DNA from 2 places in the Pelosinus sp. UFO1 genome. Region 2 is predicted to be linked to the other one. Evidence: riboswitches for the same ligand, from Rfam matches in the RefSeq annotation. Region 2 holds a riboswitch; the other holds the start of a gene.

Region 1 (16,473 bases), 2.1 Mb from region 2:
TATATATGTTGGATACAGATCATTTCTGTTTTAGTAGTAGTGAGCTTTAATAGATATAGTCTTCATTCCTTTAGTTAATACCTATAAGGTACGCAATTAAATATATTCTTCATATCATTCATTAATTAAAAAAACTTTCTAAGTTTAATAGATTTGATTCTATTTTCGCAGGAAGTGATATTTTATTTACAGATGATACAAACGTTTAAGATAAATGAGAACTATATCACTTAACAGCGAGAAATAATCTTGTGCATGAATTGTAAATCCTAATCTATCTCTAGAATGTTATTGTTATAATTTTCACAAAAACAGTTATCTTTGTTTTTTAGTGACATATATATATGGATATAAGGAAAATTAATAGAAAGGTGGGAATGTATATGTGGGAAAGACAAGTTGATTTGGAACGAATTGTGGAAATTCGGACTAAGACTATAGTGTATTTTGGTGTGGGCGCGATTACTAAGATAACCGAAATTGCGATCATTTTAGCTAAACAGGGGATTAATAAGGTTCTCGTAGTTACTGGTAAGGGGTCACATATCAAGTCTGGTGCTTGGGTACATGTGGAACAGGCCTTTTCTTTTGCTGGTATCGCACCAGTATTATACAGTAAGATCACTCCCAATCCGACGGTTGATCAAGTTGATGAAGCAACACAGGTAGCAATGGAGTTTGGAGCACAAGCTGTTATTGCTATTGGTGGTGGCAGCCCGATTGATGCAGGTAAGAGTGTGGCTGTTTTATTAGCTAACCAAGGTAAAACAGCACGTGAACTGTACGAATTTGCTTTTGTACCTGAAAAAGCAGTTCCGATTATCACCATTAATTTAACCCACGGAACAGGGACTGAGGCTGATCGTTTTGCAGTTGTCAGTATACCTGAGAAGGAATATAAGCCGGCTATTGCCTATGACTGCTTGTATCCTATGTACTCTATCGATGATCCAGCCCTCATGACTACTTTGCCAGCTGATCAGACAGCCTATGTATCAATTGATGCTATCAATCATGTTGTCGAGGCGGCTACCACAAAATTGGGCAACCCTTTTGCCATCAGCTTAGCTCGAGAAACAATTCGCTTAGTTGCCCATTACCTTCCATTAGCTCAGCATAATCCGAAGGATCTGGAAGCCCGCTATTATTTGCTGTACGCTTCCATGATCGCTGGTGTTGCCTTCGATAATGGACTTTTACATTTTACGCATGCCATGGAACATCCTCTTAGTGGCATGAAACCAGATTTGGCCCATGGTTCAGGACTAGGAATTCTACTGCCAGCAGTAGTGAAACACATTTATCCAGCCAAGGGAGCTATTTTGGCAGATATCCTAGCACCTTTACTACCTGGAATCAAAGGTACGCCAGAAGAAGCACATTCTGCTTACATCGGCTTAAAGCAATGGCTTAAGGCACTCGGCATAAAGGAAAACTTGCGTGAGGAAGGATTTGTAGATGGTGATGTGGCTCGTCTGACAGATTTAGCTTTTGAAACTCCTAGCTTGGGGTTACTACTCAGCATGGCACCAATTGAGGCCAGCCGGAAGACGGTTGCTGCTATTTATGCAGATTCTCTATAAAAAAATGCCTCAAGGATTCTGGAGCGAATCCTTGTAGGCATTTTGTATGTTTACTATTACGACTATAGATAATGATAGTAAATTCTGCTGCTTCCTATTCAAATTATATTTATCAGATACCTTCAGCATATTATATTGAAGCGCTGGAAGATTCAGATGTATTAGTCATTATACAAATTATATGACTTATATTGATAGTGAGCCACTATTTTTGTCATTACAAGACGATACACAGAATACATTTATTATATAAAAGAAGAGAGAAGCTTACTTTAATATGATACTTAACAACGTTGCCGTGATATTATTGAGAACATTTAGATATCTATTCTAAAGTAAAACAAAAGCATGTTGCATCTTACTTAGGGGCTTCTCCTGAAACATTAAGCCTACTTAAGAAAAAATGGTAAAAAGCACTTTTTATCATCATATCTATTAATAATTACATTTATTCGGAAAAATTCTACAAGGATTCAAATGCGAATTTTTTGACAGGATAATCATCGATAAAATACGATTGACACAAATTAACTAATTTGCTAGAATATTCGTAATAGTAAAATAATGCATAGGGATGATGGTTATAGGGAGAGATCGCTAAATGCGGCGCCGAAGGAGCAAGAACTTTGTCAAACTCTCAGGCAAAAAGGACCGTAACCGGACTATACTCTGGAGAGCACGCCTTGTGTAAAGGCGTCACCGATGGGGAGCCTATTTAGGCAAAACTCTCAGGTACAACAGACAGAGACAAAGGAGGATTCGTCCGCCTTTGTCTCTGTCTTTATTTTTTTTAAAACCAAGCAGAAAGGGGAGATGGATTATGGCAGCATCAAAAAAGACGCCTCTATATGAGACACATTTAGAGTACGGTGGAAAGATTGTTGAATTTGGAGGTTGGCTACTGCCAGTACAGTATACTGGGATTTTGGAGGAACATCGAGCAGTTAGAGAAAAGGCTGGCTTATTCGATGTTTCACATATGGGGGAGGTACTTGTCAAGGGGCCTGATGCCTTTGCATTTGTACAAAAATTAGTAACGAATGATGTATCTCGCCTTGCTAATCATAAAATACAGTATACGCCCATGTGTTATCAGGATGGTGGTACTGTTGATGATTTGCTTATTTATAAGCAGGGTGAAGAAGAATATTTATTAGTTATTAATGCGGCTAATATTGAGAAAGATTGGCAGTGGATGCAGGAAAATAAGGGAGGCTTTCATACAGAATTAATCAATTTATCCGATCACACAGCGCAGCTAGCCTTGCAAGGTCCCCTAGCTCAGGCTATTCTTAGCCAATTGACAGATGTAGCTTTAGAAAATCTAGAGTATTATTGGTTTTTACCAAAAGTAATGGTGGCAGGCAAGGAGACGCTAGTATCTAGAACTGGTTATACTGGCGAAGATGGATTTGAAATTTACTGTCGTCCAGAGGATGCAGCATCATTGTGGAATTCTATAATGACCGCAGGTAAGTCTTATGGGCTGTTACCTGCAGGTCTAGGCTGTAGAGATACTCTGCGTTTTGAAGCTTGCCTGCCACTCTATGGGCATGAATTATCCAAGGAGATTTCCCCCTTAGAAGCAGGGATTGGTATGTTTGTGAAGCTGGATAAAGGTGACTTTATTGGTTGTGCTGCTTTAGCAGAGCAAAAGAAAAATGGCGTAAAACGTAAAATTGTAGGTTTTGTTATAACTGGACGAGGGATTGCTCGGCCTGAATATCCTGTAATGGCACAAGGGCGATGCATTGGGACAGTAACCACAGGAACCTATTCGCCAAGTTTGGATAAGAATATCGGTCTTGCTTTAGTAGAAGCCGAATTTGCTATAATTGGACAGCAATTTGATATAGAAATTCGTGGTAAGAAGGTAGCTGCTCAAGTAATTCCTAAACCATTTTATAGAAGAAAGGGGAAATAAAAATGAAAACTCCAGTAGAATTAAAGTATTCACGCGACCATGAATGGGTAAAAATTGAGGGAACTCGTGCAAGGGTGGGTATTACCGATTATGCTCAGTCTCAGCTTGGTGATGTAGTGTTTGTTGAGGTGCCTACAGTGGACAGTAAGATAGCTGTAGGGGCGAGTTTTTCAGTGGTAGAGTCAGTGAAAGCAGTATCTGATATTTATGCACCTATTGGTGGTGTGATTGTGGAAGTAAATGAGACGCTTACTGATGCACCAGAAATTATGAATGAAGATCCTTACGGCGAGGGTTGGCTGGTAGTCATCGAAATAGCCGATCCAGCAGACTTGAACCAACTACTTAGTAGTGACGAGTATGAAAAATTAATAGCTGAGGGAGGTCATTAAAATGGGGTGGAGCTATTTACCTCATACTTACGAAGACCGACGTGCCATGCTTGCTGCCATTGGTGTAGAGAAAGTGGAAGATCTTTTTAATGATATTCCAACCCATCTATTATTTAATCGCCCACTACAGTTACCTGCTCCCATGTCGGAGCTGAATTTGATAAACTACCTTCATAAATTAGCTGGGGTAAATGCTAATCTCCAGGAATATACTTGTTTTCTAGGTGCAGGGGCTTATGATCACTACATACCAAGTGTGATTGACCATGTAATAAGACGTTCTGAGTTTTATACAGCTTACACTCAATATCAGCCAGAGATCTCCCAAGGATACTTGCAAGCATTATGGGAATACCAAAGTATGATCTGCCAGTTAACAGGGATGGAAGTCTCCAATGCTTCCATGTATGACGGTGGTACCGCCTTAGCCGAGGCGGCAATGATGGCATGTAACGTCACAGATCGCAGTGAAGTGCTGGTAGTAAGCACAGTGCATCCTCATTACCGCACTGTGCTCACTACGTACGGAACGGATTGGGGATATAAAACAACAGAGATTGGTTATACAGATGGTACTGTGAATAGGGAAGAACTCACACAATTAATGAGCAAAAATATCGCTGCTGTCATCATTCAATCACCTAATTTTTTCGGGTGTATTGAAGATATAAAAAAAATTGCTGACCTTACTCATGCAGAGGGAGCATTGCTTATCGTAGCTGGCGATCCTATTTCCTTAGGTATTTTAGAAGCACCTGGTGTACTTGGTGCCGATATCGTAGTTGGTGAAGGCCAGTCTATGGGATTAGCAACTGCTTTTGGTGGTCCTTATCTGGGTTTTTTTGCTGCTAATGAGAAACTGATGCGCAAGATGCCTGGTCGTATTGTGGGGCAGACCGTGGACCATGATGGTAATCGAGGATTCGTGTTAACTTTACAGGCAAGGGAACAGCATATACGTAGGGAAAAGGCGACTTCAAATATCTGCTCCAATGAAGCTTTGTGCGCCTTAACAGCTGCTGTATATTTGAGTGCTGTTGGTAAAGAGGGTCTGCGTCAGGTAGCCGAATTATCACTGCAAAAATCTCACTACGCATGCCGTGAGCTGACAAAACTAGAAGGATTCACCTCTGTATTTGGGGCAAGTTATTTTAAAGAATTTATTATACGTTGTCCAAAATCCATCGCTCAAATCAATGAAGAATTACTACAGGAAAAAATGATTGGTGGATTGGACCTTGGTATTTATTATCCAGAACTTAAAAACTGCATGCTATTGTGTGTAACAGAAAACAGGACGCAGGACGATATTAACCAATTGGTAAAGAAATTGGGGGCGATAGTATGAGAAAAACTAAATCCTTGATTTTTGAAATAGGGAAAGAAGGTCGCTGTGCCATAGATATGTCAAAATGTGATGTACCAGAAGAAGCCATTACATCACTAATACCCCGAGAATTCTTACGAAAAAATCCTGCGGCCCTGCCAGAAGTCAGTCAACTAGATTTAATGCGTCATTATACAGAACTGTCTGAACGGAATTTTGGTGTAGATTCAGGCTTTTATCCATTAGGTTCGTGCACCATGAAGTATAACCCAAAAGTGAATGAAGATATCGCCCGTTATCCTGGATTTGCTTTATTGCATCCTTTGCAGCAGCCTGAAACAGTGCAGGGCGCCTTAGAACTGTTATATAACATGGAACAGTATCTTGCTGAGATTGCAGGAATGGATGCTGTTACCATGCAGCCAGTTGCAGGTGCTCATGGTGAATTGACCGGATTAAAGCTGATTCGGGCCTATCATCGGCGCAATGGGGAAGCGCGAAACAAAGTTATCGTGCCTGACTCGGCTCATGGCACCAATCCTGCATCAGCTGCCGTATGTGGGATGGAAATCGTGGAAATAAAATCAAATGAAGATGGATCTATCAATTTAGAAGCACTCCGCAGAGCAGTAGGACCAGATACGGCTGCCCTCATGTTGACTAATCCAAGCACCTTGGGATTGTTCGAAACCAATATTCAAGAAATTGCTAGCATTGTCCATAATGCGGGTGGACTGTTATATTATGATGGGGCTAATGCCAATGCCATTTTGGGGATTGTTAGGCCTGGAGATATGGGCTTTGATGTTGTCCATTTTAATCTTCATAAGACCTTCGGTACACCACATGGGGGTGGTGGTCCAGGCTCAGGACCTGTAGGTGTAAAGCGTAGCCTTGCCCCATTTTTACCTACCCCTGTGCTCACTTTTGATGGAAGTAAATATGACCTAGATCATAATCGTCCACTGTCTATTGGCAAGGTACATTCTTTCTATGGTAATTTTGGGATTATTGTTCGTGCCTACGCTTATATCCGTGCTTTAGGTCCAGATGGATTGCGCCAAGCCAGTCAAGATGCTGTAATGAATGCCAATTACTGTTTGACCCAGTTGCGGCAACAGTACCATGCTCCTTTTACTCGTTTTTGTATGCATGAATGTATCTTAACATCCAAGGAACAAACTCAATATGGCATTCGAACGCTAGATATTGCCAAACGACTACTGGATTATGGTTATCATCCACCCACCATATATTTCCCTATGATTGTAGAAGAAGCACTCATGATTGAACCAACGGATACAGAAAGCAAGGAAACCTTAGATGGATTTATTGCTGTAATGAGAAAAATTGCGCAGGAGGCCAAAGAAGACCAGTCCCTAATTAAGAGTGCTCCCAGTACTACAGTAGTTGGGCGTTTAGATGAAACTTTGGCCGCTCGCAAACCGGTTGTAAGATGGAAAGAATAATTTGTTTTACATACCCCAAGAATACCAAATCCATCAGTGTCACAGAAAATCGCTGTGAACAAAATTGCGCTCATTGTGGTGGTCATTATCTTAAATACATGTTGCCAATCTCTGCTATGCAGGAGAGCAACGCCACTAGCTTTTTGATTAGCGGCGGCTGTAAAGCTGACGGGACCGTTCCTATTGGTCAGCATATTTCTGAACTGAGAGCCTTAAAACGAGGAAGGCTTTATAATCTTCATGTGGGATTGATAGATAAGGCTGAAATTGTAGAAATCGCTGAGATTGCTGACTGTATTTCTTTTGATTTTGTTGGTGATGATGAGACCATTCGTGAAGTATTTGGTATAGAACGGACAGTAAGTGATTATATCCATTGTTATAAAGAATTACGTCAAAAAGTTAAGGTAATGCCCCATATTTGCATTGGTCTACATGCTGGCGAGATCAGAGGCGAATATCAAGCAGTGGAACTTTTGCAGGAGCTCGGTATGGATGCATTAACATTTATTATTTTTACACCAACTCGTGGGACTCGTTATGCAGATTGTTTGCCCCCAAAGATGGAGGAGGTAGTAAAACTATTAACGTGGGCTCGTCAGGTATGTCCCTCGATACCCATTCACTTAGGTTGTATGCGTCCTGGTGGACATTATCGTAGTGAAATTGATCAATGGGCGGTTAAAATCGGTATGGATACGATTGTGAATCCTACGCCTAAAGCTGTGGCACTAGCAAAAAAATTAGGCATGTCTATCTTATGGACTGAGGAGTGCTGCGTACTATGAACCTTTGGAAACTTTCTGCAGGTACAGCCTGCGTAATTGGCAAAAAGAAAATTAAAGCGGATGTTCTGCCTACTACTGCTTATATTATGCTCGGGGAAAGGTGCAAAAACAACTGTCAATTTTGTGCCCAGTCACGGGACAGTGAGGCCAGGGTAAACCTGCTTTCCAGGGTAACTTGGCCAGTTTTTCCGAAGGAAGAAGCTGCCGCCGGAATCAGAGATACTTATAAAGCAGGAGCAATAAAGCGAGCTTGTTTGCAGGTGGTATACAGCGCAAATAGTTGGGATACTACTGTTAATGCACTTGAATTATTACATGTTAGCAGTGCGGTTCCTATCTGCGTATCCAGTCATCTAGAAACAGTAAAGCAGGCGAGAGAACTTGTATCAAGAGGCGCAGAAAGGGTTTGTATTGCTCTAGATGCCGCTACGCCAGAGTTATACGAGAAGGTGAAAAACGGCCAGTGGGCTTCCAAGTGGAGCCTCTTACTAGAGTGCACACTGGCATTGCCGGGCCTTGTTACCACGCATCTCATCGTAGGATTAGGAGAAAGTGAAGAGGATATGGTGAGTCGAATGGCGGCCTGTATTGATAAAGGAATCAGAATTGGCTTATTTGCCTTTACGCCTATACGTGGGACCCCTTGGGCACATCTGAATGCGCCAACAATTGCTCACTATCGGCGCATTCAGATTGCTCATCATCTGCTTAGGAACGGGTATAAGCAGGATATCATTGGCTACCAGGATGGGATCATTTCCGAGTTTAATGTACCCGAGGTTGAGTTATTAAGGATATTAGAAGACGGTCAAGCTTTTCAAACAAGTGGCTGTGATGATTGTAATCGTCCTTACTATAATGAGCGTCCTGGCGGTCTTATGTATAATTATCCTCGCCGCCTTACTTCTTTAGAAGTTACTAAGGCCATTGAGGAGTGCGAGATTGTTAGGGGAGAATATGATGAACTGGCGACTAATTAACAGTGGGTTCGCTGATGCCGCAATAAATATGGCTGTTGATGAAGCCATATTACTGGCACATAGCGCTGGTAAAGTTCCGCCCACACTCAGGTTCTATGGCTGGCAACCTGCAGCAGTTAGTCTAGGATATTTTCAAAGGGCGATGTCTGAAATTGATTTTGATCAATGTAAAGAGCGTAACATTGACGTGGTACGCAGATTAACTGGAGGTAGAGCAGTTCTGCATGATGCCGAGCTCACCTATAGCATTGTGGTCCAGGAAGATGACCCTCTAATCCCTAAAACCATTACGGCATCTTATCGCTATTTTAGCAACGGTTTATTAGTTGGTCTTAGGGAACTTGGTATACAGGCACAAATGACTGTGCCTGCAGCGGCTTATGGGCAGAGGAAAAAACAACCTGCGTCAGCGGCTTGCTTTGATGCTCCTTCTCATTATGAAGTTACAGTAGAAGGGCGAAAGCTGGCGGGAAGTGCCCAGGTACGTAAGAATGGCGTTATTTTACAGCATGGATCGTTACTATTGCGGTTTTTCGCTGAGCAGTTTGTAGAGTTACTGCGGCTGCCATCAGTAGAAAAACGCCAGCAGACAGCTCAAATGTTAAAGGGGAGAGCTACAGCGATTGAAGATGTGTTAGGAAGAACCGTAACGTGGCAAGAAGTGTATCATCCCATGCCCGAGGCTTTTGGGGCGGCTCTAGGCATCAAGCTAGTGAGTGGAGAACTTACAGAAGAAGAAAAGAGAGTAAGTAAAGAGTTGGCGTCAACAAAATATAGTCAGGACTTCTGGAAAATGCTTCGTTAGCTGTGGCAACAATACCAAGGGAGGGAAAAAAATGGGTTATGATGTAGCGGTGATCGGCGGTGGTCCTGGAGGCTATGTTGCCGCCATACGAGCTGCCCAATTAGGCGGGAAAGTATTATTGGTAGAAAAGGATAAGATGGGTGGAGTCTGCTTAAACCGAGGTTGTATTCCTACCAAAACCTTATTAAAAAGCGCTGAAAAATGGCAAGAACTTAAGAATTGTCATGAATTTGGTCTGCAGGCTGAGAATATAGGATTTGATTTTGATGCCATTAGATTACGTAAAAATCAAGTTGTTAACAAGCTGCGTGGCGGTATTGAACAGTTAATTAAAAGCAATGCTATAGAAACGATATATGGAGTAGGAGTACTAGAAGGGCCAAATCGGTTGATTATCACACAAGGAAAAGAGAAAATCAGTTATGAAGCAAAACATATTATTGTTGCTACAGGTTCTGAGCCCATGCATTTACCTATACCAGGCCAGGATTTGCCTAATGTCATTGACAGTAATCAGCTGCTAGAGATAGATCATGTACCACGCAGTATGATGGTCATTGGTGCAGGTGCGGTAGGGATTGAATTTGCCGCTATTTTTCAATCCTTTGGCTCAGATGTAACCGTAGTAGAAATGCTGCCGACAATTTTACCGAATATTGATAATGAAATAGTCAAACGTATGGGGATCCTTTTACGCAAACAGGGCATAAAAATGCTGACAAATACCAAAGTAATTGGTATGGAGGAAAACAACGAAGGCGTTAAGGTTTCTCTTGATAATGGTAAGTCAATTCAAGAACTCACTGTGGGAAAAGTATTAGTAGCAACTGGACGAAAACCTATAGTAGCTGGGCTAGGGCTTGAAGCTGCAGGTATTGATTACAGCCAGGCTGGTATTAAGGTGAACAGCAAAATGGAGACCAATATACCTGGAATTTATGCTATCGGTGATGTCACTGGAGAGGAAATGTGGGCTCATGCCGCCTCGGCAGAGGGTATGGTTGCTGCAGAAAATGCATTGGGTGGTAATATTAGTATGGATTACAGTGCAGTGCCAGGTTGTATATTTACTACGCCAGAATTAGCTATGGTTGGGCTTAATGAGAAGGAGGCTCAAGACACAAACATAGATATAAAAGTTAGTAAATTTAATTTTGCTAGTAATGGTAAGGCTGTTTCTATGGGGGAAGCAGATGGTTTAGTCAAAATTATAGCCGATGCTAATAATGATAAAGTACTAGGCATGCATATCTTAGGAGCCCACGCTAGTGATCTAATTATGGAAGGTGCAATCGCCATTCATAATGGCTTAACGGCAGATCAAATTGCCCACACAATTCACCCTCATCCTAGTTTATCTGAGACGGTAATGGAGAGCGCCCATGGAATTAATGGTGATATCATCCATCAGTTTATCTTGAAGGGACGACCTCTATGAGTATTTTCTAATTTACTAAAGACATTTTTGAAAATATAAGACACAGCACGTCCATTTAGTAGTGGAATAGTGCTGTGTCTTTTCTGCGTCATTATATTTTTTATCTATAGTAATGTTGGAAAGCAGTAGCTCATAAACTGTACGGGAGGTGGTGAGGGTGGAAAAAACAGCATCCCCTAAGTATAACGTGACAGTAAGTTATAATCCTCATAAAGATTTAGATAAATTGGCTAGAGGATACGCAGTTATGATTAAAGTCGCCATTCGTATAATAAAGAAGAAGAAGATTTCTGAAGTAGAATGACTTCTCCGGCAAAAAAATGGACAGGATAGTGATTAATTTGTTGTAAGGATAAAATTTAAGTAGTTTAGATTTACTCTAATCTATTTTGAAAAAACCAAGTTTTGCATAAGTATACACCGCTCCAGCAAGCAATGCGCCTCCTACAAGTAGAGCAATCGTACATGACTGGTCTTGCATATAATAATCCCTCCGTTTTTCATAATAATTACTCTTTATAGTGTATTCATTATTCACTATAATGTTAACTTTGATTTTTTAGATCTAGTTGAGAAAATAGAATATTAGGACGGAATCGATGGTATTTTTAAAAAACATCTGTAATATAACCTAGACACATATAAAGAAATGAATAAAGTTATCCATGAAATATAACCTGTCCAATTTATGTACTTAATGAGCTGTGTATAATTCTGAAATATAAGTTCTAGACCAGTGATAGCGAAGCAGGTACTAGCATAGTATATAAACTTAATTGATCTGCCTTTACTTTCTGGATAATAGATATTTTAAAAAACACAAATGACAGGGTAGGCTAAATACTCAAAGGAAAAATTAGTTCTATTAACCTCAGAGAAAAAACGTATAGGGTATTCGATAAATCCCAAATCAACGGTAACTAACCCAAAAAACCAAGTGAACGATTGCATAAATAAGAAACTGATTTGGGCATTGCGTTGTTTATATCTGGGAATAAATAGCACATAAGAAGCTATTGGGATAAACCACATTATATATAATATAAATTTTTCAAGTGACATTATCATTCTCCTTACATCAATTTGTTATTGTTGTGATTCTCTAATCGAAAAATCTTATTATCAATTATTCCCATTAAAAAGGAATGTAAGATTTATTATTGAGCTTTCCCTCATTCATTATCTTGAAAAATGGAAATAGATATGGCGTAATACCATATCTAGTATGTGTAGTATATGGGGATAGTAGGAGTGATTTTATATGATGGTGGTTAATTCTGATAAAATGATAATATGGTGTTTGCATTCGCAAACCTACAATGTAGTAGTTTTTATTTATCTTATCATTATTATCACCAATCAGTGGTCTATTTGCTCCATACAAGTAAATTTAAGATCATGGATGTGTAAGTATGTCATAATTTTTATATTGCCTTATAGCAGGAATTTTTTGGATTAGGTAGTAAGTTTTAAATATGATAGATTTACTTTCTATGGGTGATTTTCTAGAAATATAAGTAGAGACTTTATTGAAAGTTTAAAAAGAGTTACATATGTTATTGGTTATATATGGCCGATAAGAGGATAAAGATATTCTCTTAACAAAGTGATGACGGTAGAGCCTAAAAATTAGCTGATAAAAAAGAAGTAAACCGATAATTAAGATGGAGGAAGTTATATGATCTACAGAGTGGACATACTTTTATTTGATAAATTTGAAACATTAGATGTCTTTGGTCCTGTTGAAATACTTGGGGGTTTGCCTGATATTTTTAAATTGAATTTTGTATCTGCTAATGGAGGAATTGTTGAAAGCTCTCAAAATGTAAGAGTAGATACTAATTTATATACAAGCGAAAAAGGTAAGGAAAAAATTTTTCTTGTGCCAGGTGGAATTGGAACAAGAGAAAATATTCAAGACAACAATTTTATAAATCTTATTAAAACTTTTTCTAGTCAATCAAAATATATACTTAGCATATGTACAGGTGCGGCTTTACTCGCTAAAACGGGAATGCTAAATGGAAAAAGAGCAACAACAAATAAAAGAGCATTTAATTGGGTTACAGAGCAAGGGAAAGATGTTCTGTGGATAAAAGAAGCAAGATGGGTAAGGGATAATAATATATATACATCTTCAGGGGTATCGGCTGGAATAGATATGACATTAGGATTTATAGCAGACCTTTTGGGGAAGGAAAAAGCATTAGAGATTAGTCAAAGGATTGAATACTTCTGGAATGAAAATAGTAACTATGACCCGTTTTCCAAGATGTATGAATAATTGATTATATAAAATAAGGGAAGTCAAAGTGGCTCCCCAATTTTATAAATAGCAATATATCGCAGACAAACAATATGCACACAGGGCCTGTTCATTGCCAAATTTACGTTGTACAAAACATTCTCTTTCTTGACCACAAGCATCACATTTCATATATTCAGACTCGCTACTTGCAGAAAGCATAAATACGCCCCTTTTTAAATTTAGCTTGTAATAAAATCATATCCTTTATACGGAGCTAATTAGGAATATTATTACCTTGCCCGATTGTGTATTAATTGTACAAGAGGATGTTTGAAAAATACCAAAGTTTATGAGGATATATATTAATAGACTATCTTTACACCTAGCGGGATTATTGATCTTTTGTTGAAAAAGTGAGTTGGCTTAATTTGTAGATAAGTATCGGAGGTAGAAATATGGCGGCAACAAGATATTACGATGTAAAAATTACTGTTCTAAAAAAGATTGAAGTAGGTGATATAGCATTAGGGCATGATTATCCTTGGATTAAGCAAAAAGGAACTGAAATATTTTGTTGTGCTGATGGGCTTCATCCAATTCTTTATAAATTAGAAAGAATTGAAAATAGTATCTAAGTAAAACTATCTTATTAATACAATAGCGAGAGCTATGAGAATTATTGGCCTCCTAGATATTCACCAAGCTGCACAATTAAAAGCTGGGGACGGATTGTAGGATATGTAATAGTATTTATTTTGAGATGAGGACAATTGTTCAAGGAATGGAAATACAAGAGACTCCCTAGAGTTTAGGGAGTTTCTTGTATTTATTATAGGAAATAATGGATGGCTACATCAAAAGAATGTCCTAATTATTTAGTATAATGAAGAAAAGTATTATTGCATATCATATTGTAAATTACGCTGTTAGACATTGTTTGGATATGCAATATTTAGAATTACCAACAACATTAGTCTCTGGTGACTTCATCCACTTTGTACATGAACAGATGAAAACTGAAGCGGGATTAAGTATGCGTTATTCTTTTTCAGGATCTGTATATTTTGAAAGAATGAAAAATCTATCCCTTTATTCTATAAACCGTACTGAAATAAATGAAAGAGTAACTCGTGCTGGATTGAATGATATCTATAATATATGCCTAGTATAAGGAGGTATAAGATGGATAGGAATATATTCCAGTGTATTGATATTAATTCAAAATATTGCCCATGTTTATTAGCAGAAACGAATCAGTGTGTTGTTTGCAGTCATTTAAAAGGAGACGGTACTTGTAATTGCAATTGGGCGGGAGTATGTATATTATACGAAAAACATTGGCAGTATAAAAAACAACCACAAAGTGATGAAATCATAAAAACAAGGAAGGAAGAAGAGGTTAACTTTGTTATAAAAGAACAAATTAGTGAGAATACATATAGGCTAGAAATGCAAGTGAGTAATGAATTTGCCGAACAATTAACTTCAATCGGTTCTTTTGTTTTTTTACGGCGTCCAAATGATCCACACTTTTTTTCTTTCCCCGTTAATATTATGAAAGTGGAAAATAATACGATACAAGTAGTCATAGAAACCATCGGACCTAAATCACTTAGGATTATAGCCGATAATAACTGTAAAATAGTCATACGTGGACCTTACTGGAACGGAGTTTTAGGTCAGCCCTGGATTGACAATCTTACTTATGGTAAGATAATATTAGTAGCTGGTGGTATAGGGCAAGCCCCAGGATTACCTCTTGCGGTTAATTTAATGAATAAGGATAAGAATAATCAAGTTATGACCATATTAGCCCCTGGTAAGGTAGGAAGTATATTTATTGCAGAAGAATTACATCAATTAGGTGCTCTAGTACATATTGTACCTTCCTTGCGTAAGGTAGGAATGCCTACGCTTAAAAAGTGGATAGATCAGGAGAAGCCCGACCTTATAGTAAGCGCCGGACCTGATAGTCAACATTATGGAGTAATAACAGCTATGCAGGAAGCAGGAGTTAATATACCTATGGTGGCGACTAATAATGCTACAATGTGTTGTGGTGAAGGTATTTGTGGCAGTTGCTTAAAAAAGGTACAGGGAAACAAAGAAATTAGACTTTGTAAACAACAAACTGATTTTTATAACATTATGGTAGATTAATTATTTTTCAAAGGAGCTTATTATATTGGAACGTTTGCAGAAAGTTATCAGCCAAGCTGGAGTTGCTTCTAGAAGAGAATCCGAAAAAATTATACAACAAGGTCGAGTGACGGTAAACGGTAAGGTAGTTACGGAAATGGGGACGAAAGTAACTCCAGGTAAAGACCGGATTATGGTTGACGGTAAGCCTATAGCCGGTGAGAAACTCGTCTATATTTTACTGTATAAACCAAAGGGAATATTAACTACACTAAAAGATCCCCAAGATCGTAAGACAGTGGCATCATTAGTTAGTGATATTACTCAGCGTATCTACCCAGTAGGTCGGCTTGATTATAATACAGAAGGCCTACTATTATTAACTAATGATGGCGCACTAACCCATGCATTAATACATCCAAGTAAGAAAATAGATAAAACTTACATAGCCAAGGTTGCTGGCAGACCGTCACAGGAAAAACTCGACTTACTTAGGGTTGGTATTCAATTAGAGGATGGCATGACAGCACCCGCTGTAATAAACATGATAGATTTTGATCGAGAAAGAAATATGACGAGTCTACAAATCACAATTCATGAAGGCAAAAATCGTCAAATACGACGTATGTTTGAGGCAATCGGTTCGGATGTGAAGCAACTTAAACGGGTTCAATTTGCCTTTCTGACACTTGAAGGTTTACGCCGAGGTAGTTATAGACACTTACTTCCTCAAGAAGTAGAAGCCTTACAGAATCTCAATAAATAAATAAGAGTGTGAGCCCTTATTTGCAACATAATAAGGGCTTTTTGTTATACTACATATAGGAATTTTATGCACTAAAATCTACATGAAAGGGTGTTTAGATGAAAAAGATTATTGTAATTGGTGGTGGGCCGGCAGGAATGATGGCCGCCGTTAGTGCCAGCCAAAATGGTGGAAAAGTAACTATTTTAGAAAAGATGTCTGTTGTAGGTAGGAAATTATCTATTACTGGTAAAGGTAGATGTAATATTACTAATATTGCTGATAAGGAAACTATTATCAAAAACATGCCGGGAAATGGCTCTTTTATCTATAGTGCCTTATATAGTTTTAGTAACCAAGATATCATCGATTTTTTAAATAGCTATGGAGTAATGACTAAGGTAGAACGGGGTGGACGTGTCTTCCCTGTAAGCGATCAAGCAAAAGATGTCGTGCAAGCTTTTATGAAGGCCTTTAAAGAACTTGATATAGAAGTGGTAACGGGTCAGCAGGTAAAAAGAATTCTCACGCATGATGGTAAAGTAACAGGAGTTCTTGCTAATAACAATGTTCAGTACAGGGCTGACGCTGTGATTTTAGCCACTGGTGGTGCTTCTTATCCTGGTACTGGTTCC
Region 2 (16,473 bases):
TCCAGGATTGACGAAACCAGGAATAATATTAACTTGTTCTTTTTTTACTGGCAACGTACTTTCTGCGATATAGCTAACCATAGCCTTTGTCATATTGGAAAATCCCGTAATATGTGACCCTACGTAACTAGGCGTATTAGCATGAATAACAAGCTTACCTTCAGCAACTTCCGCTGTTTTAATAATACTGGAGACATCATCACCAATCGTTTCTGTTAAACAAGTGGTGTGTATCGCCATAACATCCGGTTTATAGATGTGAAAAACGTTTTGTATTGATGCTTTTAAGTTAGCACCACCGCCAAAGACGGATGATCCTTCTGTAAAGCAACTAGTGGAAGCCATAACTGGATCACGGAAATGACGAGTCAAATGCATACGGTGATAAGAGCAACACCCTTGTGATCCATGACTATGAGGCAAGCATTTATGAATCCCTAGAGCAGCATACATGGCGCCAATTGGTTGACAAGTTTTGGCGGGGTTAATCATACCGCCGCTTTTACGTTCTGTTATCTCTTTTGGTGTACAATCTAACATATTATGCCACTCCTTCCTCAGTTACTGATCCTTCTAATAAAGGTTGATTTTTCCATGGGGGAGTAATAAAATTCCAAGTTGGAGATGCAAATCCCATACTAATATCTTCAGCAAATTTTACTGCACCGTTAAAGCCAGCATAGGGTCCGCTGTAATCATAAGAATGTAATTGCTTTGAATTAATCCCCATTTTTTGAATAACATATTTATCCTTGATTCCAGAAGTGAAAATATCTGGTTTTAGTAGCTTGATAAACTCTTCTGTTTCAAAATGATTCAAATCATCCACAATGATACTGCCGTCTTTCATATCAAAACGCATCCCATTATATTGACCTAAAGGTATTTTTGCTTTTAGCTCTTCCAATTTTTCTGGTGTTACTTTCAAGCGAAAACGTTTTTCATCAACTTCTGCCGTATAGTGAGGAATGTTTTTACTATCCGCATCAGTTTTAATGGTAGGAATGACATCACGGCCTTCATAATCATCACGATGAGCAAATTCATAACCTGCCAATAAGGTTTCAATTCCTAATTCACTAAACAAATTTTGGAAATGATGACCACGGGATCCTCCCACAAAACAAAAAGCTGTTTTTCCTTCACAGATCTTTTTGTATTGCTCAAACACAGGTTCAATCCTTGCCAATTCACTAGCGATTACTGCTTCTGTCTTAAGAGTTAATTCTTTATCATCAAAGTAAAGAGCCATATTACGTAGAGACTCAATGGTTCCTTGAATTCCAATAAAGTTAACTTTTAACCATGGTGTACCATATTTGGTTTCGAGCATCTCAGCAATATAGTTAATCGAGCGGTGACATTGAACTAAATTAAGTTCTGCTGTATGCGCATTTTTAATTGCTTCATAAGAGCCATCCCCTGTCATAACGGATACAACATGATAGCCAATTTCCTTAAGGATTCGTTCTACTTCCCAACCATCGCCGCCTATGTTGTATTCCCCTAAGAGATTAATCGGGAATTTAGCAGGAGCCTCTTCTTGTTCACCTGTACCGATGACCTTTTCCATTAATATATTATTGGCAATATGATGACCTGCTGACTGGCTAACGCCTTTATAACCTTCACAGCTAAAGGATAGTACCTGAACGCCATGTTTGGCTTCTGCTGCTTTAGCAACAGCTCCCATATCATCTCCAATTAACCCTACTGGACAGGTAGCAGAAAGAGTAATGGCTTTCGGTTTAAAGATCTCCATGACCTCATCAATTACCTTGGTTAATTTCTTTTCTCCACCGAAGACTATGTCACTTTCTTGCATATCGGTAGATATACAGTAGTTGATAAAATTTTGCTTTGGATCATCGGATTTGGCTTTATTTCTACGTGTATTCCATGCATAATATCCACAACCGATCGGCCCGTGAACAATATGCACCATATCTTTAATAGGACCTAGAACAACGCCTTTACATCCCGCATAAGCACAGCCTCGATTAGTGATAATACCAGGAATGGTCCGGGTATTGGCTTCGATTTGTTGGCTTTCTAGCTCGGAACGTTTTATAAATATATGTTTCTTACGATTTTTTTGAACTTTAGCTGGATATTGATCTAGTATTTCTTGAAGTTTTGCTTCATTCATTTCCATTTTCCCTTACCTCCCCTGTTATACTGCAACTTCTCCTGTTTCCCCAGTACGAACCCTTATCGCATCCATAACTGGTAAGACAAAGATCTTGCCATCACCTACATTATTACAAGTCTTATTAGCCTGAATAATAGCGTCTACAATCTTAGCTACGTCTTCATCATGGGCAAGAATGGTAAACAATCTCCGTGGAAATAATGTAGTACCAACCAAAAAATCTGTAATCAGCTTTTCTGCTTCCCCTGTTTGATCCTCCCCAGCCATAAGAAGGAGTTCTTTCTTTCTTTCCAAAATCAAGCTTGGATTGGTTACTAACTTGCCCCGCCCCTCTACTTTAAAAGCAGTAAAACCAGCTACACCAGCTTCTACTAACGCTTTTTTAGTAGCACTTGTCTTATTCATCCGTACAATAGCGATAATTTCTTTCATCCTTATCCCTCCTTCTTATAGACTTGGGATGCCACTAGAAATGGTATAAGCTTCTTCAATGGAGCTTATGAATATTTTTCCATCGCCATAAGCACCTTGTTCACTTGTTTTCGCGTATTTTAAAATCAGACGAACCATATCTTCCTTATCCTCATCACGGATCGCCATCATTAATAAGGCTTTTGGGATTTCATCATAAATGATACCGGATATTTTAATCCCTTTTTGTTTACCGCGCCCAACTACATCCACAACTGTAGCAGCATGAAAACCAGCTCTTGATAACTCAGCTAATACTTCCTCTTTCTTTTCTGGTCTGATAATGGCTCTAACTAATAACATATTGTTTCCCTCCAATATTTTATCTACTTTTTCTTTGACAATCAGGCATCCATAAAGCCATATTGCATCATGATTTCTTCTAATCTGTCTTGTGTCATTGGTTTAGGGATAACAAACATTTTGTTACCGTCGATGGCTTTTGCTAATTCACGATATTCGTTAGCTTGACCAGATTCTGGATCGAAGTCTACAACTGTCTTTTTATTAATTTCCGCACGTTGGACGAGATTGTCACGAGGTACAAAGTAGATCAATTGGGATCCAATTTCTTCAGCAAAGGCTTTTAATAATTCATACTCTTTATCTACTTTACGGCTGTTACAAATAATGCCGCCAAGTCTAACTTTACCGTTAACTGCATATTTTTGAATCCCTTTTGCAATGTTATTCGCTGCATAAAGAGCCATCAATTCACCAGAAGCAACGATATAAATTTCTTCTGCTTTACCTTCGCGGATCGGCATTGCAAATCCACCACAAACAACATCACCCAGTACATCATAAAATACATAATCAAGATCTGGTGTATAAGCACCTAAGGATTCCAACATATTAATCGAAGTGATGATACCACGACCTGCGCAACCTACACCTGGCTCAGGACCACCTGACTCAACGCACATGGTACCGCCGAATCCTGGCTTTAAGATATCTTCTAGGTCAATATCGTCGCCTTCATCACGTAACGTATCTAGTACTGTTTTTTGGCATAATCCATGAAGTAATAAGCGAGTGGAATCCGCCTTAGGATCACAGCCAACAACCATAATATGCTTACCAGCCTCTGCTAAGGCACCTACTGTATTTTGAGTAGTGGTAGATTTACCAATACCACCTTTTCCGTATATAGCAATCTGTCTCATAATGAAAACCTCCCTCTATTTTTAAACGCATTTTTTTACCGATATAGTTGAAAATTACTTACAATTCACTTATAATAAAAATAGGTACATCAAACAAACCCTGGTGACTGCTGGGGAACTAAGATTACCAACGCTTTATGGATACCGCAAATATCCATAAGGCATTTTTTTTGTCTACCATCATACTTATTCGATAGAACCACCTCCTTAATTACTAAAAAAAACACAATGAGGCTCATAAACGTACTCCGTTTATAAGCCCCATTGCTTATGTGTCTATTTCCTGACAAAAAGGCAAAAAGCTCACAAGGGTTTTAAAAAACCACTTGTAAGCTTCATTGCTTCTGCCTATTAACTTGAGCTGAGTATAGCATACATCTTTTTGCGATGCAATACCCTTTTTAAATAGTCGCAATATTAAATTTAAAGCCTCCGCCCCCACTATACTCGACTAAAAATAATACTGAAAAATCAACATATATACAGGAATAACAACGATTGCTATTACGGTTGTCACCGTAGTCATTATGGCAGCATATTCAGCATCGCCTCCATAGGATTTGGCAACAATGGATGTTTGCGTCATTACAGGCAACATGGCTTGAATAATAAATACTTTTTTCATCAAAAGAGGTAAGGGTATAAAATGAGTTACTCCCATAACAATCAGTGGGGATACTACAAACCTTCCTAATAGAATAGCAATCATATCCTTGCTGACTTTAATATTACTTAATTTTACACCATATATGGCAATCCCAATAAAGAGCATGGATAGAGGAGTCGTCATATTGCCAAGGTATTTGCAAGTATCAAGAATAAAGCGAGGCAAACTTATATTACATAAAATAAGAAATATGGCGAACAAAAATCCTAACAGCGGTGGTGAGAAGATCTTTTTCACTACCTCTAGAGGAGATACTTTTTCTTTACCTAGCGCACCATCATTCCGAATACCACTGGCGCCAATCGTCCAAAATAGAGATGTGTTGGCGATATAATACAATAAGACATAAGGCACACTTTCTTCGCCAAACAAGGCTAAATTTACAGGTATGCCAATAAAGATACTATTGGAAACAAAGAACATTGATCGAAAAGTTCCTTGCCGATTCGATTTTACCTTTATTACTTTGGAAACAACATATCCTACAATATAACAAGCTAGCATAGAAGAAAAGGGCACAACCAATCCTGTTGCTAGATGAAGTAATCCATCTTTGTTAAAGGTACTCATTAAATTCCAAATCATATAAGTAGGAAGTGCAATATTCGTTATGATACGGGAAAATAACTTGGATGCCTCGGGGTTAAACCAGCCTTTATTTGTAAGAATATAACCTGTTGCAATCATTAAAACAATACTAAATATACTTTCAATTGTATGAAAAATAATCATAATAAAGACTCCTAACCTACTTTTCCCTATCAGATAATACAGCCACAAGAGCCGCTTTAGCTATTGCTTCTAGTTCAGTTGCAAAGCCTGCAGAGGCTACCTCTGACTGAATTCCATCTTTTTTAAACGATGCATAATATACGCTTTGGCATTCTACAATCCTATTTTCTAGATTGTAGACATACCCAATGGCGTTCATATGCTCTATTACCTTTTGGGCTGACCCCATTTCCGTAGAAAAGGCAGGTACTGCCTCATCAAAATTCTCTCTAAGTTTTAAACTCACCATTTCACTCTCTTTTGTCAGTGCAGTATACACTCCGCCAGATTGTTCAATATCCGCTGGTGTTCCCAGCCATTTTACGGCAAGTTCAGCGCTAAATTGTAATAAGTGCTTCAACCAGATAAACCCCATCACCTCTAGGGCCACTGCAATATCTAAATCCCGCCCAGGTTTCATCTGTAAAAATTTTTCATTCATTGTTTTTCCTCCATTACTGTAGCTGTAAAGCTGCCTTAGCTAATTGATCTGCCTGTTCATTATATTTATCTCCTGAATGGGCCTTAACCTTTACAAAGTGGATCTCCAATTGTTTTGCGGCTTGTTCATAAAACTGTTTATACTTTTTGGTTCCCTCTTGTTTTGCTTCCCAGGCGTTGGTACACCACTTTTCTATGCCTTCGTAGTCATGATATATAACGATTGTAGGTACTCCCTGTTCTAAGGCATAAGTCATTGCGATTTTAGCCCCCATGGTTTCTCCTGCTACATTACGCATCGGTGCCAACTCAGGATCATTTCCTTTTTGACTAAAGGTAACCTCCTCTCCTTTCCACAAGATAACGACTCCCGCCGAATATTCCTTTGTTGCAATGTTATAACTGCCATCAACGTAAGCAAGCATAACATCATCGGAGATTTCTCCTGTAGGAAGAGATGGCATTACCTTATTCACTGCTCCCGCAAGGTAAGCATTCGCTTCTTCTTCCGTCTTAAAACTCTTATACTCAGCTCCTGAATATCCTTTTATTTGTTCCTGACACTGGGGCCAGCTATAGAATAAACCTGCCTGTCTGCCTTTCCTAACGGCGTACACTTTTTTTATATCTGCCATATGTCTCTCCTTACTTTTGGTTCTCACATGTCCGGTTAGTCCACTTATATTTTATGTCTTCTGATTTATAAAAAGCAAGTAATTAATTTTTAGGCTAGACTTTCACATAATTAGTGAAAGTCTAGCCCTTCCTATTTACTCAAAGTTAGGTACATTTATTGATTCAGCTTTGCTAACTTTCTGCTATGATCATTAATACGTTTTACAATATCTTTTGAATAATAGGTACTCCCTGTCATGATGTCCAAAAGGGAATCTTTTTTGAAATTCAATAAATCCAGTTTGGAGCGATAACCAATCGCTTCTGTCATCATGAGATACTCATCAGAAATATCCGTAGGAATCCCCATATCCGCAATAGCATTACGTAGTTTGCCAGTTTCGCGGAGTAAATCTATACTTTGCTTGCCTTGTAAAGACACATTTAACTTAGGCCAGAACTCAGCAGGCTTATAGATGGAATACTCATAGCGCATAAGATTGTAGATAAAATCATCACCAATATCAAAACCAAATTGATCTGCCTTATCAAACCATTCCGTATCAGGAAAAGCACCAGGAGGATTTACAACAACCGTACTCGGCATTGTTTGCTCAATTAAGCTGATATTTTCTGCGAAAACATCCTCTAATGTTACATTCGCAACTAGGGGGCACGGATAGATCAGGGAAAGCCCAATACGGCATGGTTCATTGACAATATCCGCAGCTAACTTTATGCATTGTATCGTATCAATGATCTCTTTCTTAGTAACCCCCTTATTCATAACCTGGTCATTAATCAGATCATGCCCCGTTTCGCCCCCCATAAAAACTGCTCTCAAGCCTGATTTTATCATAATTGAAAAATCATCATAGGTTTGACTAGATACTTTGGTAGCTCGTATAAACATAGAATAGTTTACCTTTAGGCCACTATCAAGTATTGCCTGGGCAATATTTCGTCCTTGTTCAAGAGGTGTCTCTGAACTACTGAATCGAAAAAAAGCAATGCCAAGCTGTGTCATAGCTCTCATTTCTTCGATAATTTGCTCTACAGGGCGACCTTGATAATGAATAAGCTGCCTAGTATGGGAACAAAAGTTACATTGATTCCAGCTGCACCCCACACCATCCACTAAGGTGTGAAAAAGTATTTTGTCTTCTAAATCAACACTTCGATAACGGGGAATGGTTTCCTGAAAATTTGCCTTTTCACCTACGCATTTTACGGCATGAAAACCACCAGTTCTAAGTAAGGGGGAACTGCCACTCTCATCCCTCACTGCTTTTAAAAACTCAGTTTTTCCTTGGGTTCTTCTATGCAATCTAATTAACTGTTCTAGTATTTCTTCGCCCGGCCCCATAATGGCTAGGTCAAACTCATCATCTTTCAAGGTATTTTCGCCGTATACCTTTACTTGAGGTCCACCAGCAATCACAACGGTTTCGGGACATTCAGTTCTAAGGCGAGACGCTAAATGAATCGCCCATTGAAAAGAATCACCATACCATGTCTTAATACCGACGAAAGGAATCTCCTTTTCTTTAACCATCTTAACGATTTCTTCCACCATCTGATTCATGTACCTACGCTTGCAAAACAAGGACAAGGCTTGCAAGGGCCAACTAAATAGCATAAGAAATAAAGCTAATTTTTGATTTCCCTTCTGATATACTTCTAACTGCAATCCTACAATCCAGCGAAGAAGTGCCAAGCACCATCTAGGTACGCCTTTTTCGACGTAAGAGGTACGGACATTATCAATAATTTCTGCCTCAATTCCTTGATCTTCAAGATATGTACGAATCATTGCCAAACTATTTTCTAACGCCGTATCCGAAGTAATGCGCTGTCTTATTGCAAGGCTGTTTACCAGTAATAATTCAACACCATATTTCATTTAAATTCCCCCATTTTTTTATTTTTAGAAAACCTCTATGTTTTACCCTTTGCAACTAGTTAGATTCTGTAAAATCTTGATCCCAATCGTAGGATAACTTCTGTAAAACTTTTCGAAAGATTGTTGGCAAATAACCATAACCTCTGAATCAGCAGTGGCAGAAACGTCGTTTATTTGTACTTGTGGTTGTATTAACCCTGTTCTTCCGAAGCTTTGCCCTGGTACCCTCTCACTCGTCACCCCATTGCATAGTACAGTAACCTTCCCTGACAGCAAGATATATAGTTCTTTCGTTACTTCACCAGTATTTATAATGGTATCACCTTCTTGGCAATGAAAGATTGTTCCCATATGCAATACCTGCATTGCTTCTTCTTTCATTAGTCCTTTGAGAATAGGAATACTTTGACCTCTTAATTCTCCTTGTACATAAGCCCACATCTGTTCTTTGCTGGTTAACTGGGTGTTTACCACCTTAGTCAACTGGGGGAATTCCTCTAAAAACCATTTTGCCGCTTCCGGACTGTTATTTCTTTTTTTGGCAACACGGAGAAAGGGCGATCTCACTGCCTGCAGATGTTCAAGGTCTTCAAGAATTAGAAATAAGGGAATGATTAGACCGAAGCCACGTTCAAAAAAGTTATACCCTAGTCTACGAAAACCAAGTCGTTCATATAGAGGAACTAATTGGGGGCTGCATCCTCCAAAAGAAAACTGCACCCCCTCATCTCGTCCTACCTCATACCCTTTTGATAATAATAGGTAGGCCGCCTGTGAATTTCGGTATTTAGAAATAACCATCATTTTAGTGCTTAAACATTGTTTCTGGTTTCTTGATCCTTGCAAGAAAGTAGCAAACCGTTGCATCTTGAATATTTCTTGTAATTCACTCGGAAATAATTCAATTTTTCCAATGGTTACTCTTAGAGTACCTATTACTTCTGATCCTAATTGGGCATATAATAATACACTCTGATCATCCATTACATCCATGATTTTCTTTTTCTCGTGATTAGCTGATGCTATGGGTGTTTTGCCCATTTCCTCTACATACACTCGATAACGCAACTTATAAATTGCTTCTTTTTCTCTTTTAGTCGAAGCTATTCTAATTTTTATACGATTTTCACTAACCTCACTAGTTCTTACTTTTAGCTCTGCAATTTGCAAACCCATACATTCTTCCCCCTTTTTTTGATCATAAAATTATCTATTGACTAGAGAAAAGCTATTGCCGATTCATAAACACCACCTCCTAATAGAACCATGTTCTTCTCTCACCAATGAAAACTCCTGTAAGATTTGTAATATAATGGACATTTTTGTAATTATAAGTAAATTTTTCAATAAAAAAAGAGAACCTTAGTTTAAAGGTTCTCTTTTCCTAATACTCTATTAACTTTTTTACACTGCCAATCCCTGGGATAATTTGAAACAAATAAAAAATGTGGTTCCTTGCGTGCTGGTCTCTACCGTTATCTTCGCCTTATGGCGATTTGCAATTCGATAACAGATTGCTAAACCAATTCCTGTTCCGTCTGTCTTCGTAGTCACAAAGGGTTTTCCTAAATTATCTAAAACATGAGCAGCGATCCCTCCACCTTCATCCCGTATAGCCAAAATTGTTTCCTCATTTTCCAAATAGGTTCGGATTGTTAATGATTTCCCCTCTTTCATAGACTCTAACCCATTACGAACAAGATTTAATATTAGTTGACGAATTTCTTTTTCATCAATATATAATTCAGGAATCCTCTGTAATTCTAACATTATATACTTATTACAGGCGTTGCTATCAGCCTGCAGCAGTGGATACATAGATTCAATAATTTCATTTAACTGACACAATTTAAAATCCATTACCCGATTTTGACTAAGAGAAAGATATTCACTAATAATGGAATTTGTCCTATCCAATTCATCCATTACCAGCACAAACTGTTCCTTATAAAGAGCAAATTCTTTCTTATTTCCGATTAGCTGCAAATATCCACGTACCGTAGTCATAGGGTTTCTAATCTCGTGAGCTACACTCGCTGCCATCTGCCCAACTGTATTCAATCGATCCAGACGGGCTACATCTTGTTCCAACATTTTTCGAGTAGTTATATCCCGTGCGATTCCTTCAATGGCGATGATTTGATTATTTTCTCCATAAATAGGATTAAACTTTTGTTCAACCCATATTTCACTAAGATTCTTACAAAGTATCCGGGTAGTCACCATAGGATTAACCAGATGAAAATTTTTCTTTGCATCTTCATATAAGGCTACATCTTTAGGGTGAATCATTTTAAATATTAGCTCAGGATCATTATAAAATTCCTCAGCCGTATATCCAGTAATTTCTGTAACTGCCGGGCTAATGTATTCAAAACCTTGCTCGGGGACGATCCGGTAACGGAAAATAATATCCACTGCATTTTCAGTAAATAATCGATAGTATTTTTCTTTATTCGTTAGATCTTGCCTCGTCTTTTCAAAATACACTAATAAGGTGCCTACAGCAATAATGAATCGTAATATTGCATCAAATAAATATCCCCATGGAGCAAACCATACTACATTCTCCATAAAAATATAATCGATAGTATGGACTCCTAGGAGAAGAAACGCAGCTCCAGTAATATATTTACCCACCCCAGTAATGTTTAAATAGTAGAAAAACACCATACCAGTCCATATATAGATACTACCAATAAAAATACATGAGGGCAGAGCCTTATAGAAATAATCTTGATGAAATCCTATAGCTAACTCACTTAATATGGTACTAAGAACTGCCCCATATAACCACAACCTGTTTACACCCTTACTAATAAACTTATTACTTCCCCATACAAGTAGTAAACTAGATAAAACTGATAAAAATTGAAAAATAATTTGAACTTCTAAATCAGATTCTCTAATGAAGGGCATTTTAAAACAAATAATCCGAATAAGATGAATTAGCCAACTTAAAATCCACAATCCTATGAATGGCTCTTTATATTGTACATATAGATATATATATACAAGTAACACTGCCATCGTACCAGATATTGTTGCTAAAAGGGATGTATCAATAAATGTCACATTTACACCTCATTTTTTATCGCAAGCGCTAATTCCATATATGTAAACATTTTCTATATATTCATTTAAAACCCTCTATTATTTCCTATATATTTCGAATTAAGTGTAAAAATATGTAATTCAGTAAATAACAAAACACTATTGCCATTTTTTCAATGGAATAGTGTTTTGTTATTAGGTATTCTTATTCCTCCGTACGGGGAAAACACATAGGAGCCGTTAACTGATTAAATACATTAACATTGGGATCACCAAGACTTAAGCCATTGGTAAGCCGATCACTGTGTAGTGATATAATTACACTTGTAATTTTAGCTACACCACTCGGTGTGGGAATGCCTCTTAAGGGATTATAATCTAAGGGGGCAACATAATAATTTAAAGTGCCATTAGTATTTACAACCAATCGATTTGGGTCAAAACCATCGGAGGTATAAACAGCTGATAAAGGAGCTGCCGGCCAAAGCCCTCTATCCGTTACAAAAAATAGAGTATACACTCCTAGGGGAATTAGCCCTTGAGCTGATACTTGAATATGTCCTTCACACCCTCTGCCGCAAATCTCTCCTGTAGCAGTTGCCTGCAGCCAAAAAGCCTGGGCAATCGCAGCTGGCCGATTATTGGGCATAGTTTCAAAAATCAAATCGCAACAACCATCGCACGCTTTGGATTTTCTATCCTCTTCCATACATTTTCCCTCCTGAAATGAAATTTCATTTAAGTTATTCAGATATATCTATACTAATACATCACTACACTTTTTTTGTATTCTATGCGAAACAGAGGAAAAACGTGCAATATAAGAAAAGACTTGGCTTGTGCCAAGTCCTCGGACGCAGGCAGAAGCCTTAGTCGTTCTTACTTGGAATCAAGGAAGTGTTATACTTTCTGATTCCGGTAAAAAACTCCTGTACAAATTCTTAGTAGAATAGTACAGGAGCTTATGCTATGTCTTGCTACGGTTTTACAGTGGCTTTAAATACCTGTTTGCCATCTTTCATTTCAATAATAACTACACTTTTAACAGCATCATGAGTTGCATTTAGGGTAGTAGCCCCCGTTATTGCTGGAAAATCCTTGGTGGCGGCTAAGGCTTCACGAATCTTTTCAGGATCAATGCTATTGGCACGTTTAATCGCATCAATTACAATGTTCGCTGCATCATAACCAAGGACAGCCATAGCATCTGGCACTTGCCCATACTCTTTCTTATAAGCTTCTACAAAAGCCTGGGAAGTCGCACTAGTATCATCTACCGAATAGTGATTGGTAAAATAAGTATTGTTAAGGGCGGCTCCGGTTCCTACTTCTACTAACTTCGGAGAATCCCATCCATCCCCACCTACGATTGGTACCGTAATCCCAATTTCGCGAGCTTGTTTCACAATTTTACCTACTTCTTCGTAATAACCCGGGATATAAATTACTTCCGCATTTAATGCCTTAACTTTTGTCAAAATGGTTTTAAAATCTTGATCCTTTTGCAAATAAGCTTCTTCCGCTAAAATATTTCCGCCGCCTTTGGTAAAGGCATCTTTAAAGAAGGATGATAAACCTTTACTATAATCACTACTATTATCAACTAACATAACTGCCTTTTTCAGTTGTAATGTATTAAGTACAAAGTTTGCTCCAACTGTCCCTTGGAAGGGGTCGATAAAACAGACTCTAAAGGTATAATCTTTCACCTTACCGCTTTTCTCGTCTACTGTTACTTTAGGATTTGTAGCCCCTACTGCCACAAAAGGAATTTTAGTTGCTTCCGCTACGCTTGAAGTTGCGATGGCATTGGAACTAGCAAAGATACCTGTTACGGCTACTACTTTATCTTGTGTTGCTAATTTTGTCATAGCATTTGCCGATTCGGAAGGTTCACTTTTATTATCCGCTATGACGGCTTGGAGTTGCTTGCCAAGTACTCCACCTTTTGCATTGGCTTCTTTAATTGCCATTTTTGCGCCATTTGCCGACGAAGTCCCCATCGTCGCATTACCACCTGTCATCTCATTGAGAATACCAATTTTGATATCTTTCGAGGCAGAACTACCACAACCCGCGAGAGCCCCCGCCATCATTAGAACTACCAAAGATACCACTACCAGCTTAAAACTAATTTTACTCATAAAAATTTCTCCCCTTTTTTTAAATTATCTATATAAAAATGAAAGAGCCAAATCATCTCTGATTTGACTCTGGAAAAACAAATGAACACACCAAAAAAGGCGTTTTCAGCATCACAATATAAGAGATATAGAAATATCCCTGTAAATCACGATTTTTGTCTCTGTCCTTTTGCCTGAGAGATTTGTCAGCAACTTGTCATTGCTGTATTTCACCTTCGGCGCTCAATTTAAGAGTCTCTCCAGAGTTCCGTCCACTTACGGTTCTACTCGGTGGTCCGAGTGCCTGAGAGTTTTACTCCTTCGGCGGGCTATTCTAGCCACTCTCCCGCAAACTTCATTCGGTAAACATATGTAGTTGTAGGAAAAACATTCACTGTAAGTATCATTATAAAACAATACATCACATTTTTCAATGGTATTATAAAAGTATTTTTAAAATTTTCAACTCTCCATTTTCTTTATGAACTAAATGTTTTTAATGACCTTTTTCTATATTTTCATAATATTTAATTTTATAATCTAAAAAGAATCTGTTAATTTGAAAGGAGTCGTTTTATTATATTAACTCTACTTGGATTTCTTATGGTTATTACTTTCATGTACTTAATAATGTCCAAAAGGATGACTGGGTTTGCTGCACTAATTATTATACCAATTGCATTTGGGTTATTAGGTGGGTTTGCCCCCACAATTGGTAAGTTAATGATGGATGGTGTTAAGACCATAGCACCAACGGCAATTATGATGATGTTTGCTGTTATGTATTTTGGAATTATGGTGGATGTGGGCTTGTTTGATGGACTCATTGTTCAAATATTAAAGAAAGTTAAAGGTGACCCGTTAAAAATCATTGTGGGAACGACTTTTTTGTCAATCATTGCCTCTTTAGAAGGAGAGGGAGCTGTAGTCTTTATGATTACCTGTACCGCAATGTTACCTTTGTACAAGAGGATCGGTATTAATCCTGTTATTTTAGCAGTAATATGTGCAATGGTAACTGCCGTGAAGAATATGTTCCCATGGGCAGCTCCTACGGCTAGGGTTTTAGCGGCGTTAAAACTCGATGCAGCAGAAATTTTTAATCCCTTGGTTCCTGTAATCATTTTTGGATTTGCCTATATAGCATTGATGGGATATGTATTGGGTAAAAGAGAACGGGCTAGATTGGGAGTTATCCAGATAGAAGATTCTATGATCGACGGTATCGCCAAAGAAGTGGTATCGAAAAATCCTGAGTTTAAGCGTCCTAAATTATTCTGGGTTAATCTGATTATGACCCTAACTCTTATGGGCCTGTTACTTGTAGAAAAGAAGATCGGAGTATCGATTCCAATCATCTTTTTGGCGGGAAGCGCATTGGCTTTAATTGTAAACTTTCCTAAGGTTAAAGAACAGCAAGGGCGTATGTTGGCTCATGCTAAAGAAGCTCTACAGGTTACCGCGGTGGTTTTCGCCGCTGGGATATTTATGGGCATTTTAACAGGAACTAAAATGACAGATGCTATGGCAACATTTCTAATAGGAATTATCCCAACTGGTTTGGGATCACACATGGGGATGATTACAGCGCTGTTAAGTGCTCCACTGTCCTTCTTGTTATCCAATGACGCCTTCTACTTTGGCGTGCTACCCGTACTGAACCAGATGGCTGCTACTTATGGAATAGGTGCTGGGGAAATCGGTCGGGCTTCCTTATTGGGAACACCAGTACACATGCTGAGTCCCCTGGTGGCAGCGTTATGGTTATTGGTCGGAATGTGTGACATTACCTTTGGCGACCTACAAAAAGGTGGCATATGGTGGGCTTTTGGACTAATGGTATTGAATATCGTGGTAGCATTAGTAACTGGAGCAATTAGTTTATAATAATAGAATTGATAAAACTCCTACAGTCTTTTCAAACCGAAAAGCTGTAGGAGTTTTTTTATGGTATCAGAATTTATAAGTTTCTAGTTAAAAGATTGAACCACAAAGACACAATGCCGCTATCGCGGCACACAAAGAAGATGGGAATGAAATGGATAGACCCCCTTTGTGACCTTTGTGTCTTTGTGGTTCAAAAAGGACGCTTAGCGTTTTTCTTATGTGTGTTAGTCGAGCTTACCTGATCAATTTTTTACATGAAATGAAAAACTGCTCCACTTACAAATGGTATTAACCATAGTATCCAAACGATCAAACTATAACGATGAAATTTCCTTGTCCAAATATCTTTTTTATTTACAATAATAATAGTCGCCCAACATGCATGTAGTAGCATTAATGAAAGTGCCACTATACCAGTAAGGCTGTGAAAATTGCTAGGTATTTGCACATACTGAGAAATAGCTTGGTTAACTCCCTCTACGTGTGTCTTAGATAATTCCCCCATCGCCCTTGTTCCTAAAGCATCACAAATAATCCCAAACCAAAATAGGATCAAATGTACTCTTTTCAACTCACCTTGTATTTTTTCACTCCAAACTCCAATGGTATAGAATACAAAGGCAGAATTTATAAAGATAATTCCACTCGACATGATAATTCCTCATTTCTACCAAATATCATCGATTCAACTTTAATCATTTTACTACTCTTATTGACGAAATAAACGATGATTTATTGCATAAAAACAAACTGACACTACTCTCCTAAAAAAATAATCCCACAGCCATTTGGCTGTGGGTAATCTGCATACGGGTTTTACCCTGCATTATTTCTTTTGCTTATGATATTCTGCCACTTTGCCAAAAGCATAAGCGCTAGCTTCAATGGTTACAGCAATATCTTCTTCTGAATGGGCCGCTGACATAAAGCCTGCTTCAAATTGAGAAGGGGCCATATATACCCCTTTTTCTAGCATTGCATGATAAAAAGTATTGAAAGCACCAATATCTGATTGTTTAGCGCTTTCATAGTCATAAACTGGTTTGTCGGTGAAAAACATACCAAACATAGCGCCAAGTTGATGATATTGCAAGGAGAATCCAAATTCTTCTGCCTGTGTCCGAATACCTGCACATAAGCTCTCTGTTTTCTTGCCTAATACTTCGTACAATTCAGGTGCCTGAGATAGTATTGACAACGTTGTAATACCTGCCGTCATTGCC

Evidence for each region. A riboswitch is a leader RNA that binds a small molecule or an ion and turns the genes downstream of it on or off. The one in region 2 is predicted to bind glycine.
Region 1: it holds a riboswitch for glycine, as region 2 does, so the genes downstream of both, gcvT (glycine cleavage system aminomethyltransferase GcvT) here and UFO1_RS00135 (ABC transporter substrate-binding protein) in region 2, are expected to answer to the same signal.

The regions. Positions count from the first base shown of each region.
Region 1 is NZ_CP008852.1:2,172,944-2,189,416, forward strand. It holds gene UFO1_RS10075 (iron-containing alcohol dehydrogenase) at 384-1,583, shown strand; glycine riboswitch at 2,159-2,246, shown strand; gene gcvT (glycine cleavage system aminomethyltransferase GcvT) at 2,404-3,507, shown strand; gene gcvH (glycine cleavage system protein GcvH) at 3,510-3,899, shown strand; gene gcvPA (aminomethyl-transferring glycine dehydrogenase subunit GcvPA) at 3,901-5,247, shown strand; gene gcvPB (aminomethyl-transferring glycine dehydrogenase subunit GcvPB) at 5,244-6,695, shown strand; gene UFO1_RS10100 (radical SAM protein) at 6,683-7,483, shown strand; gene UFO1_RS10105 (radical SAM protein) at 7,480-8,463, shown strand; gene UFO1_RS10110 (biotin/lipoate A/B protein ligase family protein) at 8,441-9,268, shown strand; gene lpdA (dihydrolipoyl dehydrogenase) at 9,300-10,706, shown strand; gene UFO1_RS25175 (hypothetical protein) at 10,864-11,010, shown strand; partial or broken gene UFO1_RS26115 (CBO0543 family protein) at 11,292-11,774, opposite strand; gene UFO1_RS10125 (DJ-1/PfpI family protein) at 12,385-12,990, shown strand; gene UFO1_RS10130 (hypothetical protein) at 13,410-13,589, shown strand; gene UFO1_RS10140 (hypothetical protein) at 14,137-15,114, shown strand; gene UFO1_RS10145 (pseudouridine synthase) at 15,137-15,859, shown strand; gene UFO1_RS10150 (NAD(P)/FAD-dependent oxidoreductase) at 15,958-16,473, shown strand, end outside.
Region 2 is NZ_CP008852.1:28,268-44,740, reverse strand. It holds gene nifK (nitrogenase molybdenum-iron protein subunit beta) at 1-540, opposite strand, end outside; gene nifD (nitrogenase molybdenum-iron protein alpha chain) at 542-2,155, opposite strand; gene UFO1_RS00185 (P-II family nitrogen regulator) at 2,174-2,584, opposite strand; gene UFO1_RS00180 (P-II family nitrogen regulator) at 2,600-2,926, opposite strand; gene nifH (nitrogenase iron protein) at 2,968-3,789, opposite strand; gene UFO1_RS00170 (AEC family transporter) at 4,241-5,188, opposite strand; gene UFO1_RS00165 (hypothetical protein) at 5,205-5,669, opposite strand; gene UFO1_RS00160 (viroplasmin family protein) at 5,683-6,303, opposite strand; gene UFO1_RS00155 (B12-binding domain-containing radical SAM protein) at 6,459-8,186, opposite strand; gene UFO1_RS00150 (cyclic nucleotide-binding domain-containing protein) at 8,229-9,362, opposite strand; gene UFO1_RS00145 (ATP-binding protein) at 9,591-11,261, opposite strand; gene UFO1_RS00140 (hypothetical protein) at 11,446-11,949, opposite strand; gene UFO1_RS00135 (ABC transporter substrate-binding protein) at 12,218-13,384, opposite strand; glycine riboswitch at 13,536-13,637, opposite strand; glycine riboswitch at 13,646-13,722, opposite strand; gene UFO1_RS00130 (CitMHS family transporter) at 13,940-15,250, shown strand; gene UFO1_RS00125 (HsmA family protein) at 15,501-15,902, opposite strand; gene hemL (glutamate-1-semialdehyde 2,1-aminomutase) at 16,077-16,473, opposite strand, start outside.